Regions from separate parts of the Streptomyces sp. NPDC039462 genome, predicted to be linked through region 2. Evidence: riboswitches for the same ligand, from Rfam matches in the RefSeq annotation. Region 2 holds a riboswitch; the other holds the start of a gene.
The links. Region 2 has a riboswitch for glycine ahead of gcvT (glycine cleavage system aminomethyltransferase GcvT). Riboswitches for the same ligand answer to the same signal wherever they lie in the genome.
Positions count from the first base shown of each region.

Region 1: it holds a riboswitch for glycine, as region 2 does, so the genes downstream of both, gcvP (aminomethyl-transferring glycine dehydrogenase) here and gcvT (glycine cleavage system aminomethyltransferase GcvT) in region 2, are expected to answer to the same signal.

Region 1 covers NZ_JBVKAO010000003.1:1,107-15,580, forward strand. The annotation lists gene ACZ7LU_RS17105 (mannose-1-phosphate guanyltransferase) at 1-2,364, shown strand, start outside; gene ACZ7LU_RS17110 (DUF881 domain-containing protein) at 2,453-3,352, shown strand; gene ACZ7LU_RS17115 (small basic family protein) at 3,349-3,681, shown strand; gene ACZ7LU_RS17120 (DUF881 domain-containing protein) at 3,687-4,517, shown strand; gene ACZ7LU_RS17125 (FHA domain-containing protein) at 4,600-5,568, shown strand; gene ftsR (transcriptional regulator FtsR) at 5,612-6,355, shown strand; gene ACZ7LU_RS17135 (bifunctional nuclease family protein) at 6,430-6,903, shown strand; gene ACZ7LU_RS17140 (MerR family transcriptional regulator) at 7,073-7,690, shown strand; gene ACZ7LU_RS17145 (DNA polymerase IV) at 7,728-9,197, shown strand; gene ACZ7LU_RS17150 (PRC-barrel domain-containing protein) at 9,232-9,621, opposite strand; glycine riboswitch at 9,766-9,864, shown strand; gene gcvP (aminomethyl-transferring glycine dehydrogenase) at 10,054-12,942, shown strand; gene ACZ7LU_RS17160 (DUF5999 family protein) at 13,087-13,293, opposite strand; gene ACZ7LU_RS17165 (hypothetical protein) at 13,599-14,183, opposite strand.
Region 2 covers NZ_JBVKAO010000002.1:284,583-299,056, reverse strand. The annotation lists gene ACZ7LU_RS12120 (discoidin domain-containing protein) at 1-281, shown strand, start outside; gene ACZ7LU_RS12115 (LacI family DNA-binding transcriptional regulator) at 394-1,407, shown strand; gene ACZ7LU_RS12110 (L-serine ammonia-lyase) at 1,394-2,779, opposite strand; gene glyA (serine hydroxymethyltransferase) at 2,939-4,198, opposite strand; gene gcvH (glycine cleavage system protein GcvH) at 4,222-4,599, opposite strand; gene gcvT (glycine cleavage system aminomethyltransferase GcvT) at 4,658-5,782, opposite strand; glycine riboswitch at 5,818-5,931, opposite strand; glycine riboswitch at 5,932-6,038, opposite strand; gene ACZ7LU_RS12090 (AAA family ATPase) at 6,200-6,877, shown strand; gene ACZ7LU_RS12085 (enhanced serine sensitivity protein SseB) at 6,937-7,719, shown strand; gene ACZ7LU_RS12080 (enhanced serine sensitivity protein SseB C-terminal domain-containing protein) at 7,793-8,560, shown strand; gene ACZ7LU_RS12075 (ABC transporter permease) at 8,913-9,917, shown strand; gene ACZ7LU_RS12070 (ABC transporter substrate-binding protein) at 10,020-11,774, shown strand; gene ACZ7LU_RS12065 (ABC transporter permease) at 11,907-12,908, shown strand; gene ACZ7LU_RS12060 (ABC transporter ATP-binding protein) at 12,905-14,002, shown strand; gene ACZ7LU_RS12055 (ABC transporter ATP-binding protein) at 14,056-14,474, shown strand, end outside.

The DNA of each region.
Region 1 (14,474 bases), on a different contig from region 2:
GGGCTCACCGAGACCGTAGTGACAGTGCAGTTCCTGGCGTCTCTCGTCAAGAACTACTTCGGCGACGGCGAAGAGCTTGGGATGGAGCTCACCTATGCCAACGAAGAGAAACCGCTCGGTACAGCAGGCAGCGTGAAGAACGCCGAGGAAGCGCTGAAGGACGATGCCTTCCTCGTGATCTCCGGTGACGCTCTGACCGATTTTGACCTCACCGACCTGATCGCCTTCCACAAGGAAAAGGGCGCGCTCGTCACCGTCTGCCTGACACGCGTACCCAATCCGCTGGAATTCGGCATCACCATCGTCGACGAAGAAGGAAAGGTCGAGCGCTTCCTCGAGAAGCCGACCTGGGGGCAGGTCTTCTCCGACACGGTGAACACGGGCATCTACGTCATGGAGCCCGAGGTCTTCGACTACGTCGAGGCCGATGTGCCGGTCGACTGGTCCGGTGATGTCTTCCCGCAGCTCATGAAGGAAGGCAAGCCCGTCTACGGCTACATCGCCGAGGGCTACTGGGAGGACGTCGGTACGCACGAGAGCTACGTCAAGGCGCAGGCCGACGTCCTCGAAGGCAAGGTGGACGTCGAGCTGGACGGCTTCGAGATCTCTCCCGGGGTCTGGGTGGCGGAAGGTGCGGAGGTGCATCCCGACGCCGTCCTGCGCGGACCGTTGTACGTCGGGGACTACGCCAAGATCGAAGCGGACGTCGAGATCCGCGAGCACACCGTCGTGGGCTCCAACGTCGTGGTGAAGAGCGGCGCCTTCCTGCACAAGGCCGTCGTGCACGACAACGTCTACATCGGGCAGCACAGCAACTTGCGGGGCTGCGTCGTCGGAAAGAACACCGACATCATGCGCGCCGCCCGCATCGAGGACGGCGCTGTCATCGGCGACGAGTGCCTCGTCGGTGAAGAATCGATCATCCAGGGCAACGTCAGGGTCTATCCCTTCAAGACCATCGAGGCCGGCGCCTTCGTCAACACCTCGGTCATCTGGGAGTCCCGCGGACAAGCGCACCTCTTCGGGGCGCGTGGCGTCTCCGGAATCCTGAACGTCGAGATCACGCCCGAGCTCGCCGTGCGCCTGGCCGGTGCCTACGCGACGACCCTGAAGAAGGGGTCCACGGTAACCACCGCGCGTGACCACTCACGAGGTGCGCGGGCGCTCAAGCGGGCGGTGATCTCGGCGTTGCAGGCCAGCGCCATCGACGTACGAGATCTGGAGAACGTGCCACTGCCCGTCGCGCGGCAGCAGACGGCCAGAGGAAGCGCCGGCGGGATCATGATCCGCACCACGCCCGGGGTGCCGGACTCCGTCGACATCATGTTCTTCGACGAGCAGGGCGGAGACCTCTCGCAGGGCAGCCAGCGGAAGCTGGACCGGGTCTACGCACGCCAGGAGTACCGCCGGGCCTTCCCCGGGGAGATCGGCGACCTGCACTTCCCGTCCAGCGTCTTCGACTCCTACACGGGGTCGCTGCTGCGGAACGTGGACACCACCGGCGTCGCCGAGTCCGGACTCAAGGTCGTCGTCGACGCGTCCAACGGCAGTGCCGGGCTGGTGCTGCCGAGCCTCCTCGGCAAGCTCGGGGTGGACGCGCTGACCATCAACCCGGGCCTCGACGAGTCGCGGCCAACGGAGACCGCCGAGTCCCGCAGGGCCGGGCTCGTCCGGCTCGGGGAGATCGTGGCGTCCGCCAGGGCCGCCTTCGGGGTGCGGTTCGACCCGGTCGGCGAGCGGCTTTCGCTCGTCGACGAGAAGGGCCGGATCGTCGAGGACGACCGGGCCCTGCTGGTGATGCTCGACCTGGTGGCCGCCGAGCGGCGCAGCGGGCGGGTGGCGCTGCCGGTGACGACGACGCGCATCGCCGAGCAGGTCGCCGCGTACCACGGGACGCAGGTGGACTGGACGACCACGTCGCCCGACGACCTGACGCGGGTGGGCCGGGCCGACTCGACCATCTTCGGCGGTGACGGGCGGGGCGGGTTCATCGTCCCCGAGTTCAGCGGCGTCTTCGACGGCACCGCGGCGTTCGTGCGGCTCATCGGGCTCGTGGCGCGTACGCAGCTCACCCTGAGTCAGATCGACGCGCGTATCCCGCGCGCCCATGTGCTGCGGCGGGATCTCGCGACGCCGTGGGCGGTCAAGGGACTCGTGATGCGGCGCGTGGTGGAGGAGGCCGGCGAGCGGTCCGTGGACACCACTGACGGTGTGCGGGTCGTGGAGACTGACGGACGGTGGGTGCTCGTGCTGCCCGACCCGGCCGAGGCCGTCACTCATCTGTGGGCCGAAGGGCCCGACGACGCGTCCGCCCAGGCGCTGCTCGACGAGTGGTCCGCGGTGGTGGACAGCGCGGGTCGCTGACCTTTCCGAGCGCCGGGCAGCACCCACAACGGGTGCTGCCCGGCGCGTCGGTGGGGCCATTCGGAGGTAGCGCCCCCGACGTGCGACGATGTGCTGCATGCCGCAGCAGCCCCCCGTTCGGAGCACCCCCTCACGCCCCCGGCGCCCGGACGCGTCCATGTCGCTGCTCACCACCGTCATGGACCACAGCCTGGACGAGGGGTACGCCGAGGCGGCCGCCCGCAAGCAAGCCAGAGGGAACAGCGGTGTCCCTCGCCCGCTGCGGGCCAAACTCGGGCTCGCGGCCGGGCTCGTGCTCGCCGCGCTGGTCGTCACCGTGGGGGCCGCCCAGGCGCGGATAGAGGCGCCCGTGCTGGCCAAGGAGCGCGAAGAGCTCATCGACCGCGTCGAAGAGGCGACGGCGGGAGCCGACCGGCTCGAGGACGACGTGGACGAGCTCCGCGACGACGTCGGCGAGCGGCAGCGGGCCGCGCTGAAGCAGCACGGCGGCAGCCAGGGCGAGTTGCTGGGACTCCTCTCCGGCGCCACGGAAGCCCAGGGGCCCGGCGTCAAGCTCGTCGTGGACGACAAGAAGCAGGCCGACCAGGGCGGCGGCGGGCCGCGCGAGAGCTCCGGATTCTCCGACACCGGACGGGTGCGCGACCGCGACATGCAGCGTGTCGTCAACGGCCTGTGGCAGTCGGGCGCCGAGGCGATCTCGATCAACGACCAGCGGCTCACCGCACTGTCGGCGATCAGAGCCGCGGGTGACGCGATACTGGTCGACAACAGACCGCTGGTGCCGCCGTATACGGTGCTCGCGGTAGGTGATGGGAAACGCTTGAGCACCCGTTTCCAGAACAGCCGTGACGGTCAGTACCTGCATGCTCTGCAGGAGAACTTCGGCATCCGGACCAGCATCTCCGTGTCGGACGAGCTTCGGCTGCCGGCTGCGCCGAGCGTGACCGTACGTACAGCAGAGCCGAAGGCAGGAAAGGGCACATCGTGATCGCCGTACTGGGCCTCGTCGTGGGAGTCGTGGCCGGATTGTTGGTTCGGCCCGAAGTTCCGGCGGTGGTCGAGCCGTACCTTCCGATCGCCGTGGTCGCGGCTCTCGACGCCGTGTTCGGAGGGCTGCGGGCGATGCTCGACGGCATCTTCGACGACAAGGTGTTCGTGGTGTCGTTCCTGTCGAACGTGGTGGTGGCCGCGCTCATCGTGTTCCTGGGCGACAAGCTCGGCGTCGGCGCCCAGTTGTCCACCGGCGTCGTCGTGGTCCTCGGCATCCGGATCTTCTCCAACGCCGCGGCGATCCGCCGGCACGTCTTCAGGGCGTGACGCCGATGAGTGCCGACGAGAGGCCCGAGTACAACCGGCGCAAGGAACTCCCCGCCGAGGTCCCCAGCACGCCCGAGACGCCCGCGCCCGCCGAGACCGGGGCGAAGCCGCAGCTCACCGGCCGTCAGCGGCTGGTGAAGGGCCTGTGGCCGCCGCGGGTGACCCGGCCCCAACTCATCGTCGCCCTGCTGCTGTTCGTGCTCGGCCTCGGCCTGGCCATCCAGGTGCGGTCCAACAACGACAGCAGCGCGCTGCGCGGCGCGAGGCAAGAAGATCTCGTACGCATCCTCGATGAACTGGATGACCGTACCGAGCGTCTGGAAGAAGAGAAGCGCCGCCTCGAGGAACAGCGGACCGGGCTGGAGAACAGTTCGGACCAGGCCGAGGAGGCGCGCAAGCAGACGGTCGAGCGGGAGCGGCAACTCGGCATCCTGGCAGGCACGGTGGCGGCCCAGGGGCCCGGCATCACGCTGACCATCGAGGACAGGAAAGGGGCGATCGAGGCGGACATGCTGCTCGACGCCATTCAGGAGCTGCGCGCCGCGGGCGCCGAGGCGATCCAGATCAATGACGTACGCGTCGTGGCGAACACCTATCTGTCGGACGCCGGCGGCGGGGGAGTACGGGTGGACGGCCGCAAGGTCGGCGAACCGTACCTCTTCAAGGTGATCGGCAAGCCGCAGGATCTCGAACCTGCGCTGAACATCCCGGGAGGCGTGGTGCAGACTCTGGAGAAGGAGCAGGCCACGGTCACCGTGGAACGCTCGGAGAAGATCGTCGTGGACGCCTTGCGACCTGCGAAGCAGCCTGACTACGCTCGGTCGTCCTCCCAGTGAGGGGCGGACGCATGAGGGTCGTCGGGCGGGGGCATGAGGTTGCGGGGGGTCGGCGCACCGGAAGCGTGGTGCGTGGTGGAAACTGTTTGGTGGCCACGGACGTTGTGAGGATGTCTGGCTCACCGATGAATGCCGGTGTGTGCAATCAGGGTTCGTCCTGCCCCACGGGCGGGTCTGTTTCGGTCAAGGGGAATCGCCCGTGAAGTTGTTTGCGAAGTTGTTCGGCAAGAGCGCACGTCAGGACAGTGGCAATCCGGCCACTGCCCGGCACCGTGCTCCGCGCCATGGAGATGCCGAGGAGCAGGGCGCGGGGCGCCCGATGTTCCGCGATCAGGTCGCTGGTCCAGGCGGTGACATTTCGGGCGGACAGGGCGCGTCGTCTGTTGACCCTGCCGGTCCCGGACGCATAGGTTTCGGAGAACCTTCAACCTCAAGTGCGGGTGGAGGGTACACCTCCGACCCGTACGCATCGAATGCCCCTGCGGGGCAGCCACGGCAGGAGGACCCGTCCATGGCGCTGGTGTGTACGAGGTGCGGTAACCGAAACGCCGAGGCGAGCCGGTTCTGCTCCAACTGCGGTGCGCCGCTGCGGGCCGGTGCCGCACCGGAGCGCGCGTCCGAGACGACCTCGACGATCTCCATCTCGGGCCTTGAGGCCTACGACGCCGAGGCGACGGGCACGAACCCGTCTCCCGCGCTCTCTCCGGAGGCGCAGGCGGCCGTGGACGCCCTCCCGCTCGGCTCGGCGCTCCTCGTGGTGCGCCGCGGTCCGAACTCGGGCAGTCGTTTCCTGCTCGACGGCGAGCTGACCACGGCGGGGCGTCACCCGCAGAGCGACATCTTCCTGGACGACGTGACGGTGTCGCGTCGCCACGTGGAGTTCCGTCGCCTCGGGGACGGTTCCTTCACCGTCGCCGACGTGGGCAGCCTCAACGGCACGTACGTCAATCGGGAGCGGATCGACTCGGTCTCGCTGTCGAACGGCGACGAGGTGCAGATCGGCAAGTACCGACTGGTCTTCTACGCGAGCCAGCGGGCCGTCGGCATCTGACCCTCCCCCAGACGCCGTCCGGGGGGATCCCCAGGGAAGGTCCATGCTTCAAACACCGAGGGGCGGTGCCGGGAACGGCACCGCCGCCGCGGACCGCCGGCTGATGAGCATCGGCACCGTGCTGAACGAACTGCGTGCCGAATTTCCCGAGGTCACGATCTCCAAGATCCGGTTTCTGGAGTCCGAGGGGCTCATCGAGCCCCAGCGCACCCCTTCCGGATACCGGAAGTTCAGCCCGGAGGACGTCGAGCGGCTCGGTCACGTCCTGCGGATGCAGCGGGACCACTATCTGCCGCTCAGGGTCATCCGTGAGCACCTCGACGCGCTGGAGCGCGGTGAGAGGCCCCCGATGCCGTCCCTGGGGCGTCAGGGGGACGCCGGCGACGCCCAGGGCCTCGGCGAGGCCGAGGGGCCGACGGCGGCCCGTGTGGGCCGTGCCGAGCTGCTGGCCGCCGCCGAGATCGACGAGGTACAGCTTGCCGAGTGGGAGGCGTACGGCCTCGTCGCACCGTTGCCGGACGGCGGGTACGACGCGGAGGCCGTCACGGTCGCCTCACTCGTGGTCGAACTCGGCCGGTTCGGAATCGAGCCGCGGCACCTGCGGGCCATGAAGGCCGCCGCGGACCGTGAGGCCGGGCTCGTCGACCAGGTGGTCGCTCCGCTGCGGCGGCATCGTAATCCGCAGACCAGGGCCCATGCCGAGGCCCGTGCCAAAGAGCTGGCGAGCCTGACGGGGCGGCTGCATTCGGCGCTCGTGCAGACGGCGCTCGGCATCAGATTGCCCTGACTCGCCCGGTCCCGTCCGGTACTCGGCGGGTGCCCGACTACCCAAACCTGCCAGCCACGTCCTAGGGTTGCTGTGTGAACGAGCTCGACGTCGTAGGTGTCCGGGTCGAAATGCCCTCCAACCAGCCGATCGTGCTCCTGCGTGAAGTGGGAGGCGACCGGTACCTCCCCATCTGGATCGGACCAGGTGAGGCGACCGCCATCGCCTTCGCGCAGCAGGGCATGGCACCCGCACGGCCGCTGACCCACGACCTGTTCAAGGACGTGCTGGAAGCGGTGGGCCAGGAGCTCTCCGAAGTGCGCATCACGGACCTGCGGGAAGGGGTCTTCTACGCGGAGCTGGTCTTCGCCAGTGGTGTCGAGGTGAGCGCGCGTCCGTCCGACGCCATAGCGCTTGCCCTGCGCACCGGGACGCCCATCTTCGGAAGCGACGGCGTCCTGGACGACGCCGGCATCGCCATCCCGGACGAGCAGGAGGACGAGGTGGAGAAGTTCCGCGAGTTCCTCGACCAGATCTCGCCCGAGGACTTCGGCACCAACAGCCAGTGAGCCGCTTCCGACGGCCCGCGTCGGACCATTCGGCTAGCCTTTCCCCGCGACGAGGCACGGGAAACCACTCTCAGGGTGATTATCACTCGGCGTGCCGAGTGTGGCGATCGTTGACGAGCCCCTGGCGACTGCCTACCGTCGAGAAGGCAGGTCAAGGAGGGAGGTCGGCGTGAGAAGCAGCGGCGACGGTACGGCGATGGGCGGTCCGTACCCGCTCCACGGCGGCGCGGCCGGTCACTCTCCGAATCGACCGATGGCGGTCCAGGGGAGCGGGGACACGACGTCCGAGCATTCCGAACAGGTCGGCTACCGCGGTCCCACCGCGTGCGCGGCCGCGGGCATCACCTACCGGCAACTCGACTACTGGGCCCGTACGGGGCTGGTCGAGCCCAGCGTGCGGGCCGCGGGCGGCTCGGGCACGCAGCGGCTCTACAGCTTCCGCGATGTCGTCGTCCTGAAGATCGTGAAGCGGTTCCTCGACACCGGGGTCTCGCTGCAGAACATCCGCACGACGGTGCAGCATCTGCGGGAGCGCGGATTCCGCGACCTGGAGCGGATGACGCTGATGAGCGACGGCGCCACGGTCTATGAGTGCACGTCCTCCAGCGAGGTCCACGAGCTGCTCCAGGGCGGGCAGGGGGTCTTCGGGATCGCCGTGGGGGTCGTCTGGCGGGACGTCGAGGCCGCGCTGTCCCAGCTGCACGGCGAGCGCATCGACACCGGGGAGACGCTCATCGGGCACAATCCGGCCGATGAGCTGGCCAGACGGCGCAACAAGGCGGTCTGAGGCCGCGTTGTCAGTGGCGTAAGGCAGCATCGGAGATGTGAGAAGCGCCCCGACGATCCTGCATCTGGACATGGATGCCTTCTACGCGTCCGCGGAACAGGCCGCGAAGCCCAGCCTGCGGGGCAAAGCCGTGATCGTGGGCGGGCTCGGGCCGCGGGGTGTCGTGGCGACCGCTTCCTACGAAGCGCGGCGGTTCGGAGTGCACTCGGCGATGCCCATGGGGCAGGCGCGCAGACTGGCGCCGAACGCCGCGTATCTCGTGCCCCGCTTCGGGCTGTACCGCGAGATCAGCGAGCAGGTGATGGGCCTCCTGCGGGAGCTGTCGCCGCTGGTGGAGCCGCTCAGCCTGGACGAGGCCTTCGTGGACCTGGAGGCCGGCGGCGTCGCCGACGACGCGGAGTCGGCCAGGGCCGTGGGGGAGCGGCTGCGGGCGGACATCAGGGCGGTGACGGGGCTCGCCGGGTCGGTGGGGCTCGCCGTCTCCAAGATGCTGGCGAAGATCGCCTCGGAAGAGGCCAAGCCGAACGGTCTCGTGCTGATCACCCCGGGGACGGAGCGCGCCCTGCTGGGGCCGATGTCCGTGCGGACGTTGCCCGGGGTGGGGCCTGCTACGGGCGACCATTTGCGGCGGGCCGGGATCACGACGGTCGAGGAGCTCGCGGAGGCCGGTGAGGACGAGCTCGTACGACTGCTGGGGAAGGCCCACGGCGGCTCGCTGTATGCGATGGCGCTCGCGCACGACGAGCGGCCCGTGGTGGCCGAGCGGGACACGAAATCGGTCAGCGTCGAGGACACGTACGACGTGGACATCCACGACCGGGTGCGGGTCAGGACGGAGGTCGGGCGGCTCGCGGAGCGGTGTGTGCAGCGGCTGCGGGCGGCCGGGCACTCGGGGCGGACCATCGTGCTCAAGGTGCGGCGGTTCGACTTCTCGACGCTGACGCGGTCCGAGACGCTGCGCGGGCCCACGGACGACCCGGGAGTGGTGCGGGAGGCCGCCGCGCGGCTGCTTGAGTCCGTGGACACCACGGGAGGGGTGCGGCTGCTCGGCGTGGGCGTCACGGGGCTCGCGGACTACACGCAGGAGGATCTCTTCGCGCAGGCCCAGGCGGCCGAGGCGGCTCTGGCCGGTGCCGAAGGGGCTGCGACGGAGGAAGCCGGCGGGACGGCGGCCGCGGAGGCGGCCGCGGGTGATCCGGAGCGGGAGCGGGCCGAGGAGCCGGTGGTGCCTGCCGAGCGGCGGTGGGCGGCCGGACACGACGTGCGGCATGCCGAGTACGGGCACGGCTGGGTGCAGGGGAGCGGTCTCGGCCGGGTGACGGTGCGCTTCGAGACGCCGGACTCGCCACCGGGGCGGGTGCGGACGTTCCGGACGGACGACCCGGACCTGGAGCCCGCGGAGCCGCTGCCGTTGGTCAGGACGGTGCAGCGGGGCGAGAGGGTGGCTGAAGCGGGGCTCGAAGGAGTGTCGGGGGCGGCTCGGGTGGCGGTGGAGGGCCCGGGGTGAGGCCGGGTGCCGGGTCGGGCCGCGGGCCAGTGGGTCAGGGGGCCTCTGTGCCGGCGATGCGGCCGAAGTCCTGGTCGGGCGGTGGCGGGGGCGGCGGGGCGCCCGGTGGCGTCGTGTCGAGGCCGTAGTGGTGGTAGAGCTGGAGCTCCTGCTCGGGGGAGAGGTGGCGGCCCACCCCGAAGTCCGGGGCGTCCTTGATCAGGGCGCGGTCGAAGGGAATGTGCAGGGTGCCGTCCTCGGCCAGCTCGCTCGGCTCCAGCGGGACGAAGGCGTCGCGGCTGAACAGGCCGGTGCGTATGGCGGCCCACTCCGGGGCGCCCGTGGCGTCGTCGAGGTAGACCTCGTCGATCGTGCCGATCTTGGTCCCGTTCCGGTCGAACGCCTTGCGGCCGATCAGGTTGCGCGGATCGATATCGGTCTGCACGGGCCCTCCAGCTGGTCGCGGCTCGTCGAAAACGGGCGTAACTCATCTTTAATCATTCGTAGTCACTACGAAAGAGCACTTCGGGGCAGGTGGCCACTCGAGGGAACGGCCGGGGTCCTCGCTGGTAGGCTGGCGCTTGGCTGCTGACCCCGTGCGGGAGAGCTCTCCGGGACGTGATCCCGGAGGCGCCGAAGGAGCAAATCCTCCCCGGAATCTCTCAGGCACCCGTACCGCACGGACGAGGTCACTCTGGAAAGCAGGGCGGGCGTCGGGCGGGCACGTTCGGAACCCTTCCTCACCGACGGTGAAAGCAGATCTGTCGAAACGGACCGGTCTGTGAAGCTCTCAGGTTGAGATGACAGAGGGGGAGGCCGTCCGGGTACCCGCGCCGTGGTACCCCTCGCAGGTCGTGCAGACCAGGAGGCCTCCGCAATGACTGCCACCCATCGCACCCCGCTCTCGGAGCTTGAGCAGGGCATCCCCTTCGAGCAGCGGCACATAGGGCCCGATGCGGAAGCGCGGGCGAAGATGCTCGCCCAGGTCGGGTACGGCTCGCTCGACGAGCTGACGGCCGCCGCGGTGCCGGATGTGATCAAGAACGCCGAAGCGCTGAATCTGCCCGGCGCGCGCTCCGAGGCCGAGGTGCTGGCCGAGCTGCGCTCCCTCGCCGACCGGAACCAGGTCCTCGACTCCATGATCGGACTCGGGTACTACGGCACCTTCACGCCGCCGGTCATCCTGCGGAACGTGATGGAGAACCCGGCCTGGTACACGGCCTACACGCCGTACCAGCCCGAGATCTCGCAGGGCCGCCTCGAGGCGCTGCTCAACTTCCAGACCATGGTCGCCGAGCTGACCGGCCTGCCCACCTCCGGAGCCTCGCTGCTCGACGAGGGCACCGCCGCCGCCGAGGCCATGGCCCTCTCGCGTCGCATGGGCAAGGTCAAGGACGGCGTGTTCGTCGTCGACGCCGACGCCCTGCCGCAGACCATCGCCGTCATCCAGACCCGCGCCGAGCCCACCGGTGTCGAGGTCGTCGTCACCGACCTGAGCGACGGCCTGCCCGCCGAGGTCGCCGAGCGCGGCGTCGTCGGCGTACTCGTCCAGTACCCGGGCGCCTCGGGTGCCGTCCGCGACATCAAGCCGCTCATCGACCAGGCGCACGAGCTCGGCGCAGTCGTCACCATCGCCGCCGACCTGCTCGCCCTGACGCTGCTCACCTCGCCCGGCGAGCTCGGCGCCGACATCGCCGTGGGCACGACGCAGCGCTTCGGTGTGCCGATGGGCTTCGGCGGGCCGCACGCCGGTTACATGGCGGTCCGCGAGAAGTTCGCGCGCAGCCTGCCCGGGCGGCTCGTCGGCGTCTCCGTCGACGCCGACGGCAACAAGGCCTACCGCCTCGCGCTGCAGACCCGTGAGCAGCACATCCGCCGCGAGAAGGCCACCAGCAACATCTGTACCGCTCAGGTGCTGCTCGCCGTCATGGCCGGAATGTACGCCGTCTACCACGGGCCCGACGGCCTGAAGTCGATCGCGCGGCGCACCCACCGCTACGCGACGCTGCTCGCCGCCGGCCTCACCGGGGGCGGCTACGAAGTCGTCCACGGCGCCTACTTCGACACGCTCACGGTGCGGGCGCCCGGCAAGGCCGAGCAGCTGGTGGCCGCCGCCCGCGAGGCCGGCGTCAACATCCACCTCGTCGACGCCGACCACGTCTCCCTGTCCTGCGACGAGACGACCACGCGCCGGCAGCTCAGCGCGGTGTGGGGCGCCTTCGGCGTCGACGCCGATGTCGAGGCGCTCGACGCCGCCGTCGCTGACACGCTGCCCGAGGGCCTGCTGCGCGGCGACGACTACCTGACGCACCCGGTCTTTCACCAGTACCGCTCCGAGACGTCAATGCTGCGCTACCTGCGCAAGCTCGCCGACCGTGACTACGCGCTCGACCGCGGCATGATCCCGCTGGGCTCCTGCACCATGAAGCTCAACGCGACCACGGAGATGGAGCCCGTCACCTGGCCCGAGTTCGGCCAGCTGCACCCCTTCGCGCCCGCCCAGCAGGCCCAGGGCTACCTCACGCTCATCCGTGAGCTGGAGGAGCGGCTCGCCGAGGTGACCGGGTACGACAAGGTCTCCCTGCAGCCCAACGCCGGTTCGCAGGGCGAGCTCGCCGGGCTGCTCGCGGTCCGCGGCTACCACCGGGCCAACGGCGACGAGCAGCGCACCGTCTGCCTCATCCCGTCCTCCGCCCACGGCACGAACGCCGCGAGCGCCGTCATGGCCGGCATGAAGGTCGTCGTCGTGAAGACCGCCGACGACGGCGAGGTCGACATAGCGGACCTGCGCGCCAAGATCGAGAAGCACCGCGACGAGCTGGCCGTACTGATGATCACGTACCCCTCGACGCACGGTGTCTTCGAGGAGCACGTGACCGACATCTGCGCGGAGGTGCACGAGGCCGGCGGTCAGGTGTACGTCGACGGGGCCAACCTCAACGCCCTGGTGGGGCTCGCCAAGCCGGGCCACTTCGGCGGCGACGTCTCGCACCTGAACCTGCACAAGACCTTCTGCATCCCGCACGGCGGCGGCGGTCCCGGCGTGGGTCCGGTCGGTGTGCGCGAGCACCTCGCGCCGTACCTGCCCAACCACCCGCTGCAGCCCGCGGCCGGTCCCGAGACCGGCGTCGGTCCGATCTCCGCGGCGCCCTGGGGCTCCGCCGGAATCCTGCCGATCTCCTGGTCGTACGTGCGCCTCATGGGCGGCGAGGGCCTCAAGCGAGCCACCCAGGTCGCCGTGCTCTCCGCCAACTACATCGCCAAGCGCCTCGAGCCGCACTACCCGGTGCTCTACACCGGTCCGGCCGGCCTGGTCGCGCACGAGTGCATCGTGGACCTGCGGCCGCTCAGCAAGGCGACCGGGGTCAGCGTCGACGACATCGCGAAGCGGCTCATCGACTACGGCTTCCACGCGCCCACCATGTCGTTCCCGGTCGCCGGAACCCTGATGATCGAGCCGACGGAGAGCGAGGACCTGGCCGAGATCGACCGGTTCTGCGAGGCGATGATCGCCATTCGCCGGGAGATCGAGAAGGTCGGCTCCGGCGAGTGGGCCGCCGACGACAACCCGCTGCGGAACGCCCCGCACACCGCCGCCGCGCTCAGCGGCGAGTGGGAGCACGGCTACAGCCGTGAGGAGGCCGTCTTCCCGGCCGGGGTCGTCGCCGCGGACAAGTACTGGCCGCCGGTGCGCCGTATCGACCAGGCGTACGGCGACCGGAACCTGGTCTGCTCCTGCCCGCCGCTGGATGCGTACGAGGACTGATATCCGCGCCCAAGTGGGGCGGGCATGCGGTGGGGCCGGTTCGGAGAGTTCTCTCCGGGCCGGCCCCGCTTCTGTTCGGTGGTGCGGTGGTGCGCTGCTGCGGACGTGCGGTGTGGTGCGGTCGCGCGGATGTGCCGTCGGTGCTCAGGCGGCTGTCATGACCTGGTCGGTGCCCAGCGGTCGGTGCGGGGCGATGATCTGGCCGTCCGGCAGCAGCTCACCGGTGTCCTCGAAGAGCAGGACGCCGTTGCACAGCAGGCTCCAGCCCTGCTCCGGGTGGCTCGCCATGAGGAGCGCGGCTTCCCGGTCGGCTGAGTCGGCTGTCGGGCACGCGGGTTGGTGCTGGCACATGGAAGGGTTCTTTCGCTGCGATGAGATGGCTGTGACGTCGGTCCTGTGGCTCGATGCGGTGTTCATAACCGCCCCCCGTTTGTAGTCGGTCCGATCCCAGTGTTGCCCTCCGGGCGTCAATCCGCAGGGATTTTGCCGCAGCGGCTCCTACTGCTTAATGACGTATCACCCGGCCGGACGGTTCAGTCCAACTTCCCCGTCTCTTCGGGTGGTTCGGGGTGGCCTGACCGGGCTAGTCCACCTGGGTGGGCAGCGCTGTGCCCCGCGGCGGGGGCGGCGGGGCACAGGAAGCGGAAGAGGTGCTGTCAGGCGGGTGAGCTCAGCAGCGGTGCCGGTGTCAGACGGTGGTTGAGCATCGGCAGCAGCTCGGCGACGCGGTGCGGGCGGTGGGCCGCGATGCCGGGCGGGGCGGGCGCCAGCGGCACCAGCAGGTCGGTGGCGGCGAGGGGGCCCTCGGCGCCGTCGTCCGTGCAGTCCCGGTGCAGCCAGAGCGTGAGCATGTAGAGCTCGGGCACGGAGAGCAGCCGCGGCTGGCAGGGCATCGGCATGGCCTCGGCGTGCCGCAGGGCCCGTTCGGTGGAGGCGATGTACGGCCCTTCGAAGAAGTGCGAGAACGCCCAGCCGTCCGGAGTCAGCATCGTGTCGGCCGCGGCGACGGCGCGCTCGCCGCAGCGGATGAGGAAGCGCCAGCCGGCGAGCCGGGTGGGCGAGGTGCTCTCGGGCGTGATGCGGTCCAACACGTGGACGGGCAGAGGGAGTTCGGGGCTCGCCGGTCCCTGTGCGGTACGCAGGGACGGCGTGCGGGCCTCGCGTACGGCGGTGGGGGAACCGAGTGCCGCGAGGACGCTGCGCAGGGCGGGCGCTGGAGCCGGGGGGACATGCAGCGGCATGGTGGGTCGCCTCTCTCATTCGACAGGCACAGTGGAGCGGGGGCAGGTGCGTGACGGCGCTGTCAGCTCTGGGCCAGAGGGGCGGGGGCCGGTGCCGCGAGCGCCAACTCTCTGCCTAGATTGCGCAGTTTATACGAGACGTGTTCGAGCAGTGTTTCATCTAGGCGCTCCGTATATTGCGGGCAAGGCCTTAATGAGCCGTCCTTGTGAGGCCTTTCTCCCGATTTCGCAGGGGGATCGACCCGCATGACCTCGGATTTCTCCGAAAACGCGGTCGGCCGATTTCTGCCG
Region 2 (14,474 bases):
GAATCCGCGTGAACAACGTCGACATCATCGACCCGACGTACCACGGAGTGATGTTCCAGACGAAGTACTCCGGAGGGAAGCCCGAATTCCCGGTGAAGGACACCGTTTTCACGGACGTGTCCATCAAGGACGCACCGATCGGCATCTACGTCAACGAGATGCCGGAGCCCGGGCAGGGACCCGCCGTCGGTGAAGCCACCTTCGTCCGGCCCGAGTTCAGCGGCAACGGACAGAACGTCAAGAACGACACGTCGACGTTCACACTCACGCTGCAACCCTGACGTTCCCGAGGAGGCACACGCGTTGCACGGCTGTCCGGATTCCGGGCGGCCGTGCACGTTACCCGTTCTGAATACGTAACTGGCTTGCAGGCCTTGCGCTATTCTTGCGGCCATGACGCGACGACTTGCTCAAGTTGCGAAGAAGGTGGGGGTCAGCGAGGCGACGGTCAGCCGCGTCCTCAACGGCAAGCCCGGCGTCTCCGCCGCAACACGGCAGTCCGTGCTGACAGCGCTGGACGTCCTCGGCTACGAGCGGCCCACACAGCTGCGCGGCGAGCGCGCCCGGCTCGTCGGCCTCGTCCTGCCCGAGCTGCAGAACCCGATCTTCCCCGCGTTCGCCGAGGTCATCGGCGGCGCCCTCGCCCAGCAGGGGCTCACGCCCGTGCTGTGCACGCAGACCAGGGGCGGCGTCTCCGAGGCCGACTACGTGGAACTCCTGCTCCAGCAGCACGTCTCCGGCGTGGTCTTCGCCGGCGGTCTCTTCTCCGAGGCCGACGCGCCGCACGACCACTACCACCGGCTTGCGGAGCGGAACATCCCGGTCGTGCTCATCAACGCGTCGATCGACGGCCTCGACTTCCCCTGCGTCGCGTGCGACGACGCCATCGCCGTCGAACAGGCGTGGCGCCACCTCGCCTCGCTCGGACACGAGCGGATCGGCCTGGTGCTCGGCCCCGCCGACCACATGCCCTCGCGCCGCAAGCTCGAAGCCGCCCGTGGCGTGGCGGCGGCCGCGGGCACGGAGTTCGTCGAGGAGTTCGTCGAGCGGTCGATCTTCTCGCTGGAGGGCGGCCAGGCCGCGACCGCGCGCCTCCTGGAGCGGGGCGTCACCGGCATCGTGTGCGGCAGCGACCCGCTCGCCCTCGGCGCCATCAGGGCCGCCCGCCGACGGGGCCTCGCCGTCCCCGCCGACGTCTCCGTCGTCGGCTACGACGACTCGGCCTTCATGACCTGCACGGAGCCGCCCCTGTCGACCGTGCGCCAGCCCATCGAGGCGATGGGCCGCGCGGCGGTCGACCTGCTGTGCGCCCAGATCCGCGGGACCCAGACGCACCCCGGCGAGCTCCTCTTCGAGCCGGAACTCGTCGTGCGCGGCTCGACCGCGCAGCGCGTCAGCACTCGATGATGTTGACCGCCAGGCCGCCGCGGGCCGTCTCCTTGTACTTGACGGACATGTCGGCGCCCGTCTCCTTCATGGTCTTGATGACCTTGTCGAGGGAGACCTTGTGGGAGCCGTCGCCGCGCATCGCCATCTTCGCGGCGGTGACGGCCTTGACCGCCGCCATGCCGTTGCGCTCGATGCACGGGATCTGGACGAGGCCGCCGACCGGGTCGCAGGTCAGGCCGAGGTTGTGCTCCATGCCGATCTCGGCCGCGTTCTCGACCTTCTCCGGGGAGCCGCCGAGGACCTCGGCGAGCGCGCCCGCCGCCATCGAGCAGGCGGAGCCGACCTCACCCTGGCAGCCGACCTCGGCGCCGGAGATCGAGGCGTTCTCCTTGAAGAGCATGCCGATGGCGCCCGCGGCGAGCAGGAAGCGCACCACGCCGTCCTCGTCGGCTCCGGGGATGAAGTTCATGTAGTAGTGCAGGACGGCCGGGATGATGCCCGCGGCGCCGTTGGTGGGGGCGGTGACCACGCGGCCGCCCGCCGCGTTCTCCTCGTTCACCGCCATCGCGTAGAGCGTGATCCACTCCATGGCGCGGGCCTGCGGGTCGCCCTCGGCGCGCAGCTGACGGGCGGAGTTCGCGGCCCGGCGGCGGACCTTGAGGCCGCCCGGCAGGATGCCCTCGCGGGACATGCCGCGGGAGACGCAGGCCTGCATGACCCGCCAGATGTCGAGGAGCCCCTCGCGGATCTCCTCCTCCGTGCGCCAGGCCTTCTCGTTCTCCAGCATCATCGCGGAGATGGACAGGCCGGTCTCCTCGGCGAGCCGGAGCAGCTCGTCACCGGTGCGGAAGGGGTACTTCAAGACGGTGTCGTCCGGCACGATCGGGTTTTCGCCGGCGGCGCCCTCTTGATTGAGCACGGTCTCGTCGACGACGAAGCCGCCACCCACCGAGTAGTACGTCTTCTCCAGGACGAGGGCGCCCTCACGGTCGTACGCGAAGACCGTCATGCCGTTGGCGTGGTACGGCAGCGCCTTGCGGCGGTGCAGGATCAGGTCGTCGTCGAAGGTGAAGTCGATCTCGTGCATGCCGAGCAGGTTGAGGCGGCCGCTGCTCTTGATCTTCTCCACGCGGTCATCGGCCGTCTCCACGTCGACCGTGCGGGGCGACTCGCCCTCCAGGCCGAGCAGGACGGCCTTCGGGGTGCCGTGCCCGTGGCCGGTGGCGCCGAGCGAGCCGTACAGCTCCGCCCGTATCGCGGCGGTGTGGGCCATCAGGCCCTCGTTCTTGAGGCGGCTCGCGAACATGCGGGCGGCGCGCATCGGACCGACCGTGTGGGAGCTGGACGGGCCGATGCCGATCGAGAACAGGTCGAAGACCGAGATGGCCACGAGAACTCCAAAGGGTGGTTGGTAGACGCCGTTGTCTGCCGGGGTGGTGCAGAGAGCGGGGCGTGCGCCGGACATGAGCCGGGGCACCGCACTCACTGTGTTCACTTCCAGTGTGCGCGGTGCCCCGTCGTTTCGTACGAAGGAAAGCGTACGAAAATGCTACAGGTTGGGGTACAGCGGGTGCTTGTCGGCCAGAGCGGTCACCCGGGCCTTGAGGGCGTCCGCGTCGAAGCCGGGCTTGAGGGCCTCGGCGATGATGTCGGCGACCTCGCGGAAGTCCTCCTCCTGGAAGCCGCGCGTGGCGAGCGCCGGGGTGCCGATCCTGAGGCCCGAGGTGACCATCGGGGGCCGCGGGTCGTTCGGGACCGCGTTGCGGTTGACCGTGATGCCGACCTCGTGGAGGCGGTCCTCGGCCTGCTGGCCGTCGAGCTCGCTGTTGCGCAGGTCGACGAGGACCAGGTGCACGTCAGTGCCGCCGGACAGGACGTCGACGCCGACGGCCTTCGCGTCGTCCTGGACCAGGCGCTCGGCCAGGATGCGGGCGCCGTCCAGGGTGCGCTGCTGGCGCTCCTTGAACTCCTCCGAGGCGGCGACCTTGAAGGAGACGGCCTTGGCCGCGATCACGTGCTCCAGCGGGCCGCCCTGGAAGCCGGGGAAGACCGCGGAGTTCAGCTTCTTCGCGAAGTCCTTGTTGCGGGCCAGGATGATGCCGCCGCGCGGGCCGCCGAGCGTCTTGTGCGTGGTGGAGGTCACCACGTCCGCGTACGGCACCGGGTTCGGGTGCAGACCGGCGGCGACGAGCCCGGCGAAGTGCGCCATGTCGACCCACAGCTTCGCGCCGACCTCGTCGGCGATCCGGCGGAACTCGGCGAAGTCCAGGTGGCGCGGGTAGGCCGACCAGCCCGCGATGATCACCTTCGGGTTGTTCTCCTTGGCCAGGCGCTCGACCTCGGCCATGTCGATCAGACCGGCCTCGTCGACGTGGTAGGGGACCACGTTGAACTGCTTGCCGGAGAAGTTCAGGCGCATGCCGTGGGTGAGGTGGCCGCCGTGCGCCAGGTCGAGACCGAGGATCGTGTCGCCGGGCTGGGCGATCGCGAAGAGGGCGGCCTGGTTCGCGGAGGCGCCGGAGTGCGGCTGGACGTTGGCGTACTCGGCGCCGAACAGCTCCTTGAGCCGGTCGATCGCGATCTGCTCGGCGACGTCGACGTGCTCACAGCCGCCGTAGTAGCGGCGGCCGGGGTAGCCCTCGGCGTACTTGTTGGTGAGGACGGTGCCCTGGGCCTCCATGACGGCGACCGGAGCGAAGTTCTCCGAGGCGATCATTTCCAGGGTGGACTGCTGGCGGTGGAGCTCGGCGTCGACGGCGGCGGCGACGTCCGGGTCCAGCTCGTGGAGAGGGGTGTTCAGAAGCGACATCACACGATCCCTATCGGTATGGGTCAGCCGGCGGTGAAGGCGGTGTACTCATCGGCGGAGAGCAGGTCGTCCGGCTCGTCCGTGATGCGCACCTTGAACAGCCAACCGCCCTCGAACGGGGCGGAGTTGACCAGCGAGGGGTCGTCGACGACGTCCTGGTTGGCGGCGACGACCTCGCCGTTCACCGGGGAGTAGAGGTCGCTGACCGACTTGGTCGACTCCAGCTCGCCGCAGGACTCGCCCGCGACCACCGTGTCGCCGACCGCGGGGAGCTGGGCGAAGACGACGTCACCGAGCGCGTTCGCCGCGTGCTCCGTGATGCCGACCGTCGCCACGCCGTCCTCGGCGGCCGACAGCCACTCGTGCTCCTTGCTGTAACGCAGCTGCTGGGGGTTGCTCATGAGTCGAATTCTCCTGTACGCGGGTGGGTGCTGCGGAACGGGGACGATGTGCGGGGGGTCACTTCTGGCGCTTGTAGAACGGCAGGGCCACGACCTCGTACGGCTCATGCGTACCGCGGATGTCGACGCCGACACCCTGCGTGCCCGGGGCCGCGTGCTCGGCGTCGACGTACGCCATCGCGATCGGCTTGCCCAGCGTCGGGGACGGGGCGCCCGAGGTGACCTCGCCGATGACCTTGCCGTCGGCGACCACGGAGAAGCCCGCGCGCGGGACCCGGCGGCCCTCGGCGACCAGGCCGACCAGCTTGCGCGGCGGGGCGGTCTCGGCGCGCTCGGCGGCGGCGGCCAGGGCCGCGCGGCCCACGAAGGAGTCCGACTGCGACGTCTTCTCGAACTTGACCACCCGGCCGAGCCCGGCGTCGAACGGCGTCAGCTCGGCGGTCAGCTCGTGCCCGTACAGCGGCATGCCCGCCTCCAGGCGCAGCGTGTCGCGGCAGGAGAGGCCGGCGGGGACCATGCCGACGGGCGTGCCCGCCTCCATGAGCGCGTTCCACAGCTTCTCGGCGTCACCGGGGGAGACGAAGAGCTCGAAGCCGTCCTCGCCGGTGTAGCCCGTGCGGGCGATCAGCGCGGAGACGCCCGCGACGGTGCCCGGCAGACCCGCGTAGTACTTCAGGTTGTCCAGGTCGGCATCCGTGAGTGACTTCAGGATGCCGGGGGACTCGGGACCCTGGACGGCGAGGAGCGCGTACGCCTCGCGGTCGTCGCGTACCTCGGCGTCGAAGCCGTCGGCGCGGGCGGTCAGCGCGTCGAGCACGGTCTGCGCGTTGGAAGCGTTGGCGACGACCATGTACTCGGTCTCGCCGAGGCGGTAGACGATCAGGTCGTCCAGGATCCCGCCGTCCTCGGCGACGATCATCGTGTAGCGGGCACGGCCGACACCGACGGAGCCGATGTTGCCGACCAGCGCGAAGTTCAGGAAGTCCACGGCCGCCGGTCCTGTGACCGTGATCTCACCCATGTGGGAGAGGTCGAAGAGACCGGCCTTGGTGCGCACGGCGTTGTGCTCGTCGCGCTCGCTGGCGTACCGCAGCGGCATGTCCCAGCCCGCGAAGTCGGTCATGGTCGCGCCGAGCGCACGATGCACGGCATCGAGGGCGGTGAGACGGGGGGCAGTGCTCATGAAGGGAACTCCCAGGGCATGACGGGCGAGGTCGATCCTCCCCATCTGTCATCGGAACCTGAGAGGTTCGCCGAGCGTGTCCCGATATGTGAGACGCCCGGCTTGCACCTTGGGTGGGGCCACCGGGGCGGCCCGCTTTTCAGATGTGCCTCGCCCGCGCGGTACGGGGCCTGAGAGATTCAAGGGAGGGACTTGCTCCTTCGGCGCCCCGGGCACGCGTGCGTGCTGGCTCCGGGAACTCTCCCGCGCGGATTCAAACGGCCGGTATGGAGTTGGCGGGCACATCATTGCACGCGACCCCGGCCACGGGGAGCCGTGGCAGGACACGGATCGCACTGCCCGGAATGCTCTTGTGCCGCATTACCTTCTCTTTACACTTGCTGGGGAAAGCAGTACGTGACCGCTACGGGGAGGCCGATCACGGTGCGCAGCAGGACCAGTGTCTTTGCCACTACCACGGGAGTGGCGCTGCCGAAGCAGGCCGCCACCCCCGCCGCGGAGAGCTGCGGCCCGCTCCCCGTGGCCGTCGTCCGGGACCTGCGGCAGCGGGCCGGCCACAGCCCCCGCCGCCTCACCTTCGGCGAGGGCGACCTCGTCGTCGTCTCCGGGCTGCCCGGTGGCGGAAAGTCGACGCTGATGCGGCAGGCCGTCACGGGCCCGCGCATCGACTCCCAGGACACCCGCGACCGCTGGGCCCGCCGCATGCCCCGCCTGCTGCCGTACGCGGTCTACCGCCCCCTGGTCCGCCTCGCGCACTACGCGGGCCTGCGCCGCACCCTGCGCACCGGCGCCGGCGTCGTCGTGCACGACTGCGGGACCCAGGCCTGGGTGCGCCGCTGGCTCGCCCGCGAGGCCGCCCGCCGCGGCTCCGCCCTGCACCTGCTGCTGCTCGACGTCCCGGTGGACACGGCGCTCCAGGGCCAGCGCGAGCGCGGCAGAGGCGTCTCGCGGTACGCGTTCACGCGGCACCGCAGGACGGTCGGCCGCCTCGTCGGCGCCACCGAGCGCGGCGACCTGCCGCGCGGCTGCCACTCCGCGGTGCTGCTCGACCGGGATGCGGCGCAGGCGCTGCGGGCGATCGCCTTCGACCGGTGAGCCCACCGGCGCTAGGGTTCGAGCCGCAGGCAGAGCGGTCGCGAGCAGGGGTTGGACAGATGGACTTTCCGGCGCAGGCACATGCCCATCCGTACGGCGGATGGCCGGGCAACGAACTGGAGGAGGTCCTCGCCGCCTCCCTCGGCGCCGACGCGTCGGCGGGCGGCCGGATCGTCGAGGTGCTCGGCCGCAGCCAGATCTGGATCCCGCTGCCGAACGGCGGGGGCCCCGACAGCGGCACCCTGGACCTGCCGACCCTGGAGATCGACGGCCAGGCGTACGTCCCCGTCTTCAGCTCCGAACAGCAGTTCCGGCAGGCCCTCGGCGACGCGGCCGACCGGATGGGCCGCACCGTGGCGCCCGCCGTGGAGTTCGCCCGCGGCCTCCCGCCGCAGCTGGGCATCGCGCTGAACCCGGACGGCACCGTCGGCGTCCCGCTGCCGCCGCCCGCCGTGGCCGAGCTCTGCCGGGCCGGCCGCACCCCGCTGGACGGGCCCACGACCGGCGGCCGGGTGCGTCTCTACGAACCGGACTGGCAGCACGACCCGGTGGACTTCCTCGCCGCGGCGGGCCGCGAGTTCGAGGCGACCGGCGTGGTGCTCACCGCGCGCCGCTGCCTGGCCGACATCGAGACGGACGCCCCGGTCCTCTTCGTCGGCGTCGAGCTGTCCACCTGGGACGGCAACGCCCGCGAGCTCCCCATGGAGGCCCTCGGCCGTGCCCTCGGCCAGGTGCCGGCCCCGTGGCCGGTGAACCTCGTGCTGCTCGACGTGGCGCAGGACCCGGTGGGCGACTGGCTGCGTGCGCAGGTGCGGCCGTTCTACCACCGCATCGCCGCTTAAGCTGGTTGCATTCTCTGGGTCTTCCCGGCTCTTCCTTGGGGCCACCGAGTTCGTCACGAAGGAGCGGTTACGGGTGAGTGCGTCGGGCACGGCCGGGCAGTTGGAGCAGTTGCTGCGCCAGGTGACGCCGGGGCGTTACGACGCGTACGAGGCACTGCTGCGCGCCCTCGCCGCCGACCAGGTGTGGATGCTGCTCTGGCACGGCCAGGCCGGCTCCCCCGACGCCCAGTACGGGAACATGGAGGTGGAGGGGATCGGCTATGCCCCCTGTGTGACCTCCGCCCAGGAGCTCTCCGCCAGTGGCTGGAACCGCAGCTATGAAGTGGTGCGCGGCACCGACATCGCCCGCACCCTCTATCCCGACCACTACGGCCTCTGGCTCAACCCGCACGCGCCCGGCGGCGGCGTCGGCGTCCCCTGGCTCGACCTGCGCCGCATCGCCACCGGCCTCGACCTGCTGCCCGCGGGACCGCTCCGGCTCACCGAGCCGAGCATCGAGATCCCCCAGTTCTACGCTTTGTTGACGCAGAACGCGCACCGCACCCCGGCGGTGCGCTCGCTGCGCCGCGCCTGGGTGCAGCCCGCGCTGGGGGCGCCCTATCTGGCCATCGGCCTGGACGTGTACGACACGTCGCCGCCGTCGGTCGACGCGGTGCGGGCGATGATGCAGCAGTCCATCCCCGCCGTCCCCGAGGGCCTGCCCGTCTCGACCGTCGCGATGTCCGACGACTACGACCCGGTCGCGATGTGGCTGCGCGCCAACGCCCGCCCGTTCTACGACCGCGAGGCGCAGGCGGCCCCGGCCCAGGCCGGCGGTTACGGCTACCCCGCGCAGTACTGAGCGGCGTGAACCGGCCACCGGGCAGCCCCTGAGCAGTCCCGGCGCGGCCACCGAGCAGCCACGACCGGCGCGATGTCCGTTCTGGTGCCGGTGGGAGCCTATGGGCTCCCGTGGTGCCTTGCACCCCAACTGCCCCGTGTTCGCCCCTCGTTCACCCGCGTCCGGATAACGGAACACCCCGATCAGCATCACGGTTGCGCATCCTTTCCCCGTCAAGTCTGGTAACAGATCGCGACGTGGATGAAGACTCCCGCTCCAGGGGCCTTCGCCCCCTGTGTACGACGGACTGATCACGTCGCTACAGCGGCAAGTGCGGGCCGGTCACCACCGGTTGAGAGGGGTCCCTGCCACGATGACGGCACCATTGCATGACACACCTGCGGACGCGGACCCGACCGAGGACGTCGCCCCCGCAGTTGATGCAGGGGTGAAAAAGGTCGAGGGTCGGTCCCTCAAGCAGATCGCCTGGAACCGCCTGAAGCGGGACAAGGTCGCCCTGGCCGGCGGCATCACGGTGCTGTTCCTGGTGCTCGTCGCCATCTTCGCGCCCCTGATCGTGAGCCTGCTGGGCCATCCGCCCAACGACTTCCACCAGGAGGAGCTCGACGAGCTGACCAACCTCCCCAAGGGCGCGCTCGGCGGTGTCAGCGGCGACTTCCTCTTCGGCGTCGAGCCCAACAAGGGCCGCGACATCTTCAGCCGGATCGTCTACGGAGCACGCATCTCGCTGCTCGTGGCCTTCCTGGCGGCCGTGGTCGCCGTCGCCCTCGGCACCCTCTTCGGCATCATCGCCGGCTACTTCGGCGGCTGGGTCGACGCCCTGATCAGCCGCGTGATGGACGTACTGCTCTCGTTCCCGCAGCTGCTCTTCATCATCTCGCTGGTCTCGGTCCTGCCGGACGACCTGCTCGGTCTCACCGGCAGCGGGGTGCGCGTCGGCATCCTCGTGCTGGTCATCGGCTTCTTCGGCTGGCCCTACGTCGGCCGGATCGTGCGCGGTCAGACGCTCTCGCTCCGTGAGCGCGAGTACGTGGAGGCGGCCCGCAGCCTCGGCGGCGGACGGCGCCACATCCTGTTCCGCGAACTGCTGCCCAACCTGGTCGCCCCCATCACCGTCTACGCGACGCTGATGATCCCGACCAACATCCTCACGGAGGCGGCCCTGAGCTTCCTCGGCGCCGGTGTGAAGCCGCCGACGGCCTCCTGGGGCGGCATGCTGCGGGACGCGCTCGAGACGTACGAGCACGACCCGATGTTCATGGTCTTCCCGGGCGTCACGATCTTCATCACCGTGCTGGCCTTCAACCTCTTCGGCGACGGGCTGCGGGACGCGCTCGACCCGAAGGGGACGCGCTAGCAGCGCCCAACCGGCTTGCCCCTGCCGCATGTCAGGTGGCTCTAACCATGGTTCTCCGGCAGCACATGGCCAGGGACCGCGAATCTCGGAGGTTACGAGAAAATGCCCACAGTTTCCTCGAAACGACGGCTCACCAGCGGTGCGGCCCTCGTCGTCGCGGCGCTGGTGACCACCACGGCGTGCGGCGGCGGTGACGGTGGCGACGGCGACTCGAAGGGTGCCGGCTACAACGCCGCGCTCGACAAGGTCGCCAACCCGTCCAAGAAGAAGGGGGGGACGCTGAAGATGGTCGGCAAGCAGGACCTCGACTCGGCCGACCCCCAGCGCGCCTACTACGGCATGTCGTGGGACTTCATGCGCTTCTACACCCGGCAGCTGGTGTCCTACGACACCAAGCCGGGCAAGGCGGGCACGAAGCTGGTCCCGGACCTCGCCACCTCCACCGCGAAGATCTCGGACGACGGCAAGACCTACACGTACAAGCTGCGTGACGGTGTGACCTGGGAGGACGGCTCCAAGCTGACCTCCAAGGACGTCAAGTACGGCATCGAGCGCTCCTGGGCGACGGACACCATCACCGGTGGCCCGGGGTACATCCGGCACGCGCTGGACCCCGACAAGAAGTACAAGGGCCCCTACAAGGACAAGGGCGGTCTGAAGGCGATCGAGACGCCCGACGACCAGACCATCGTCTTCAAGCTCCCCAAGCGCAACGGTGACTTCGAGCAGTTCCTCGCGATGCCCACCGGTTCGCCGGTGAAGGAGTCCAAGGACACCAAGGCGAAGTACACCGCGCGCCCGTTCTCCTCGGGCCCGTACAAGTTCGAGACGTACAAGTCCGGCAAGAAGATCGTCCTGGTCCGCAACACGGCCTGGAAGAAGTCCTCGGACCCGATCCGCGCCGCGCTGCCCGACAAGATCGACGTGACGATCTCCGCCAACCTGGAGGAGAACGACAAGAAGCTGATGGAGGGCGACTACGACGTCGACCTCAACGGCACGGGCATGACCCAGTCCGGCCGCGTCACCGCCGTCTCGGACCACCGCGACAACGTCGACAACATGCACACGTCCTTCGTGCGCTACGTCGCGCTGATCCACACGGCCGAGCCCTTCGACAACGTCCACTGCCGCAAGGCCGTCTTCTACGGCACGGACTTCGCGAGCCTGCAGCAGACCCGCGGCGGCAAGGTCGCGGCCGGTGACATCGCCAACAGCACGTTCCCCAAGGCGATCCCCGGTCACAGCGACTACGACCCGTACGGCGTCCTCGCGCGCAAGGGCAAGCCGGACGCGGCCAAGGCCAAGGAAGAGCTGAAGAAGTGCGGCGAGCCGAACGGCTTCAAGGCCAAGCTCACCGCCCGCAACAACAACCCGGGTGAGGTCGACGCCGCCGAGGCGCTCCAGGCCCAGCTGAAGAAGGTCGGCATCGACGTCAGCGTCGAGTCCCTCGACGGCGCCGACTCCGCCAGCATCACCGGCTCGCCGTCCGTCGTGAAGAAGCGCGGCTACAGCATGCAGATGAGCGGCTGGGGCCCGGACTTCCCGTCCGGCCAGGGCTACGCGCAGCCGCTGTTCGACAGCCGCTTCCTGATCGAGAACGGCAACTACAACGAGTCGCAGATCAAGGACAAGAAGATCGACGCGCTCTTCGACAAGGCGATCGCGGAGACCGACCCGGCCAAGGCCGGCGAGATCTACAAGCAACTCGACAAGCGGATCCTCGACCAGGCCGACTGGATGCCCTTCCTCTACGAGAAGAACATCACCTGGCGCGGATCGCGGCTGACCAACGCCTACATGTCCGACGCCTACAACGGCCGGTACGACTACGTCTCGCTCGGCGTCGTCAAGTAACAGGCGCCGCACGAACCGCAGTTGACCGTTCCACCGCCGCCGAATCCCGCCAGTCCGAAGGGCAGGTGATGGCCCCGGGCGGTGGCCGGGACCCCTCACGAGGGGGTCCCGGCCACCGCCGGGCCGCGCACAGTGCTTGCTTATCTCATCCGGCGCCTGATCGCCGTCATCATCATGGTGCTGGTCGTACTGCTCGCGACCTTCACCATCTTCTTCATGCTGCCCAAGTGGGCGGGACAGGACATCGCCGTCCTCTTCGCCGGCAAGGCGTCGGGTGCCGAGCAGCTCGAAGGCATCCGCGTCAAACTGGGCCTCAACGATCCCTTGCTGGTCCAGTTCTGGGACTTCATCAAGGGCATCCCGATGGGCCGCGACTACGTCAACGGCAGTGACGTCACGCACTGCCCGGCCCCCTGCTTCGGCTACTCCTTCCGCACCGAGGCGCCGGTGTGGGAGACCCTCAAGGACGCCCTGCCCGTCACCGGTGCGCTCGCCGCGGGCGCCTGTGTGCTGTGGCTGGCCGGCGGCGTCATCACCGGCGTGATCTCCGCGCTGCGCCGGGGCACCATCTGGGACCGCGCCGCGATGACCACCGCCCTCGGCGGCGTCTCGCTCCCCGTCTTCTTCACCGGCATGATCGCGATGGGCATCTTCGTCCACGAACTCGGCTGGGTGAAGATCGCGGACAGTCTCAGCACCGACGACTCGATCGACGTCTGGCTCCAGACGATGATCCTGCCGTGGATCGTGCTCGCCTTCCTCAACGCCGCGATGTACGCCCGCCTCACCCGCGCCACGATGCTCGAAGTGCTCGGCGAGGACTACATCCGCACCGCCCGCGCCAAGGGCCTCGGCGAACCCACCGTCATCCGCAAGCACGCGCTGCGCTCCGCGATGACCCCGATCCTCACCGTCTTCGGACTCGACCTCGGCGTCCTGATGGGCGGCGCGGTGCTCACCGAGTCCACGTTCAACCTGCCGGGGCTCGGCCTCGAAGCGGTCAAGGCCATCAGCAGCAAGGACTTGCCCGTCATCCTGGGCGTCACCCTGTGCGCGGCGCTCGCGATCGCCGTGGCCAACCTCGTCGTCGACCTTCTGTACGCCGTCATCGACCCGCGAGTGAGGCTGGGATGACCGAACTGTCCAAGAGCGGAGCCGCGGTGGGTGAGCCCGTCACCGGCTCGCCCGCCCCCTCCGCCTTCCTCGAGGTGCGCGACCTCAAGGTGCACTTCCCGACCGACGACGGCCTCGTCAGGTCCGTCGACGGGCTCAGCTTCCAGCTGGAGAAGGGCAAGACCCTCGGCATCGTGGGCGAGTCCGGCTCCGGCAAGTCGGTCACCTCGCTCGGCATCCTCGGCCTGCACACCGCGGGCCAGTACGGCGCCCGCCGGGCGCAGATCTCCGGCGAGATCTGGCTGGACGGCAAGGAGCTGCTGTCGGCCCCGCCGGACGAGGTGCGCAAGCTGCGCGGCCGCGAGATGGCGATGATCTTCCAGGACCCGCTCTCCGCGCTGCACCCGTACTACTCCATCGGCAAGCAGATCACCGAGGCGTACCGGGTCCACAACGACGTCGACAAGAAGACCGCCCGCAAGCGGGCGATCGAGATGCTCGACCGGGTCGGGATCCCGCAGCCGGACAAGCGCGTCGACTCCTATCCGCACGAGTTCTCCGGCGGCATGCGCCAGCGCGCGATGATCGCGATGGCGCTGGTCAATAACCCCGAGCTGCTCATCGCCGACGAGCCGACCACCGCCCTCGACGTGACCGTCCAGGCGCAGATCCTCGACCTCATCAGGGATCTGCAGAAGGAGTTCGGCTCCGCCGTCATCATGATCACGCACGACCTGGGCGTGGTCGCCGAGATGGCGGACGAGCTCCTGGTCATGTACGGCGGCCGGTGCGTCGAGCGCGGCACCGCGGAGAAGGTCTTCTACGAACCCCAGCACCCCTATACCTGGGGCCTGTTGGGCTCGATGCCCCGCATCGACCGCGAGCAGACCGAGCGGCTCATCCCGGTCAAGGGCTCCCCGCCCAGCCTGATCAACCTGCCGGGCGGCTGCGCCTTCAACCCGCGCTGCCCCTACGCGGACATCCCCAAGGATCAGATCACCCGCCGCGAGCGTCCCGAACTGCGCGAGGTGGCCGCCGGGCACTACTCCGCCTGCCACATGTCGCAGGACGAGCGCACCCGGATCTGGACCGAAGAGATTGCGCCGAAGCTGTGAACGATGACGCGAAGAGCCAGGCCGCGAAGGGCCAGGACGTGAAGGGCCAGGAGATGACGATCCCGGCGCAGGCGAAGGGCTCGTCCGAGCCGCTGCTCAAGGTCGACGGCCTGGTGAAGCACTTCCCGATCAAGAAGGGGCTGCTCCAGCGCCAGGTGGCGGCGGTGCAGGCGGTCGACGGCCTCTCCTTCGACGTACGCCCCGGTGAAACGCTCGGCGTGGTCGGCGAGTCCGGCTGCGGCAAGTCGACGATGGGCCGGCTGATCACCCGGCTCCTCGAACCGACCGGCGGCCGCGTCGAGTTCGAGGGCACGGACATCACGCATCTGAACACCGCGCGGATGCGTCCGCTCCGCCGCGACGTCCAGATGATCTTCCAGGACCCGTACTCGTCGCTGAACCCGCGGCACACCATCGGCACGATCGTCGGCGCGCCCTTCAAGCTCCAGGGCGTCAAGCCCGAGGGCGGCGT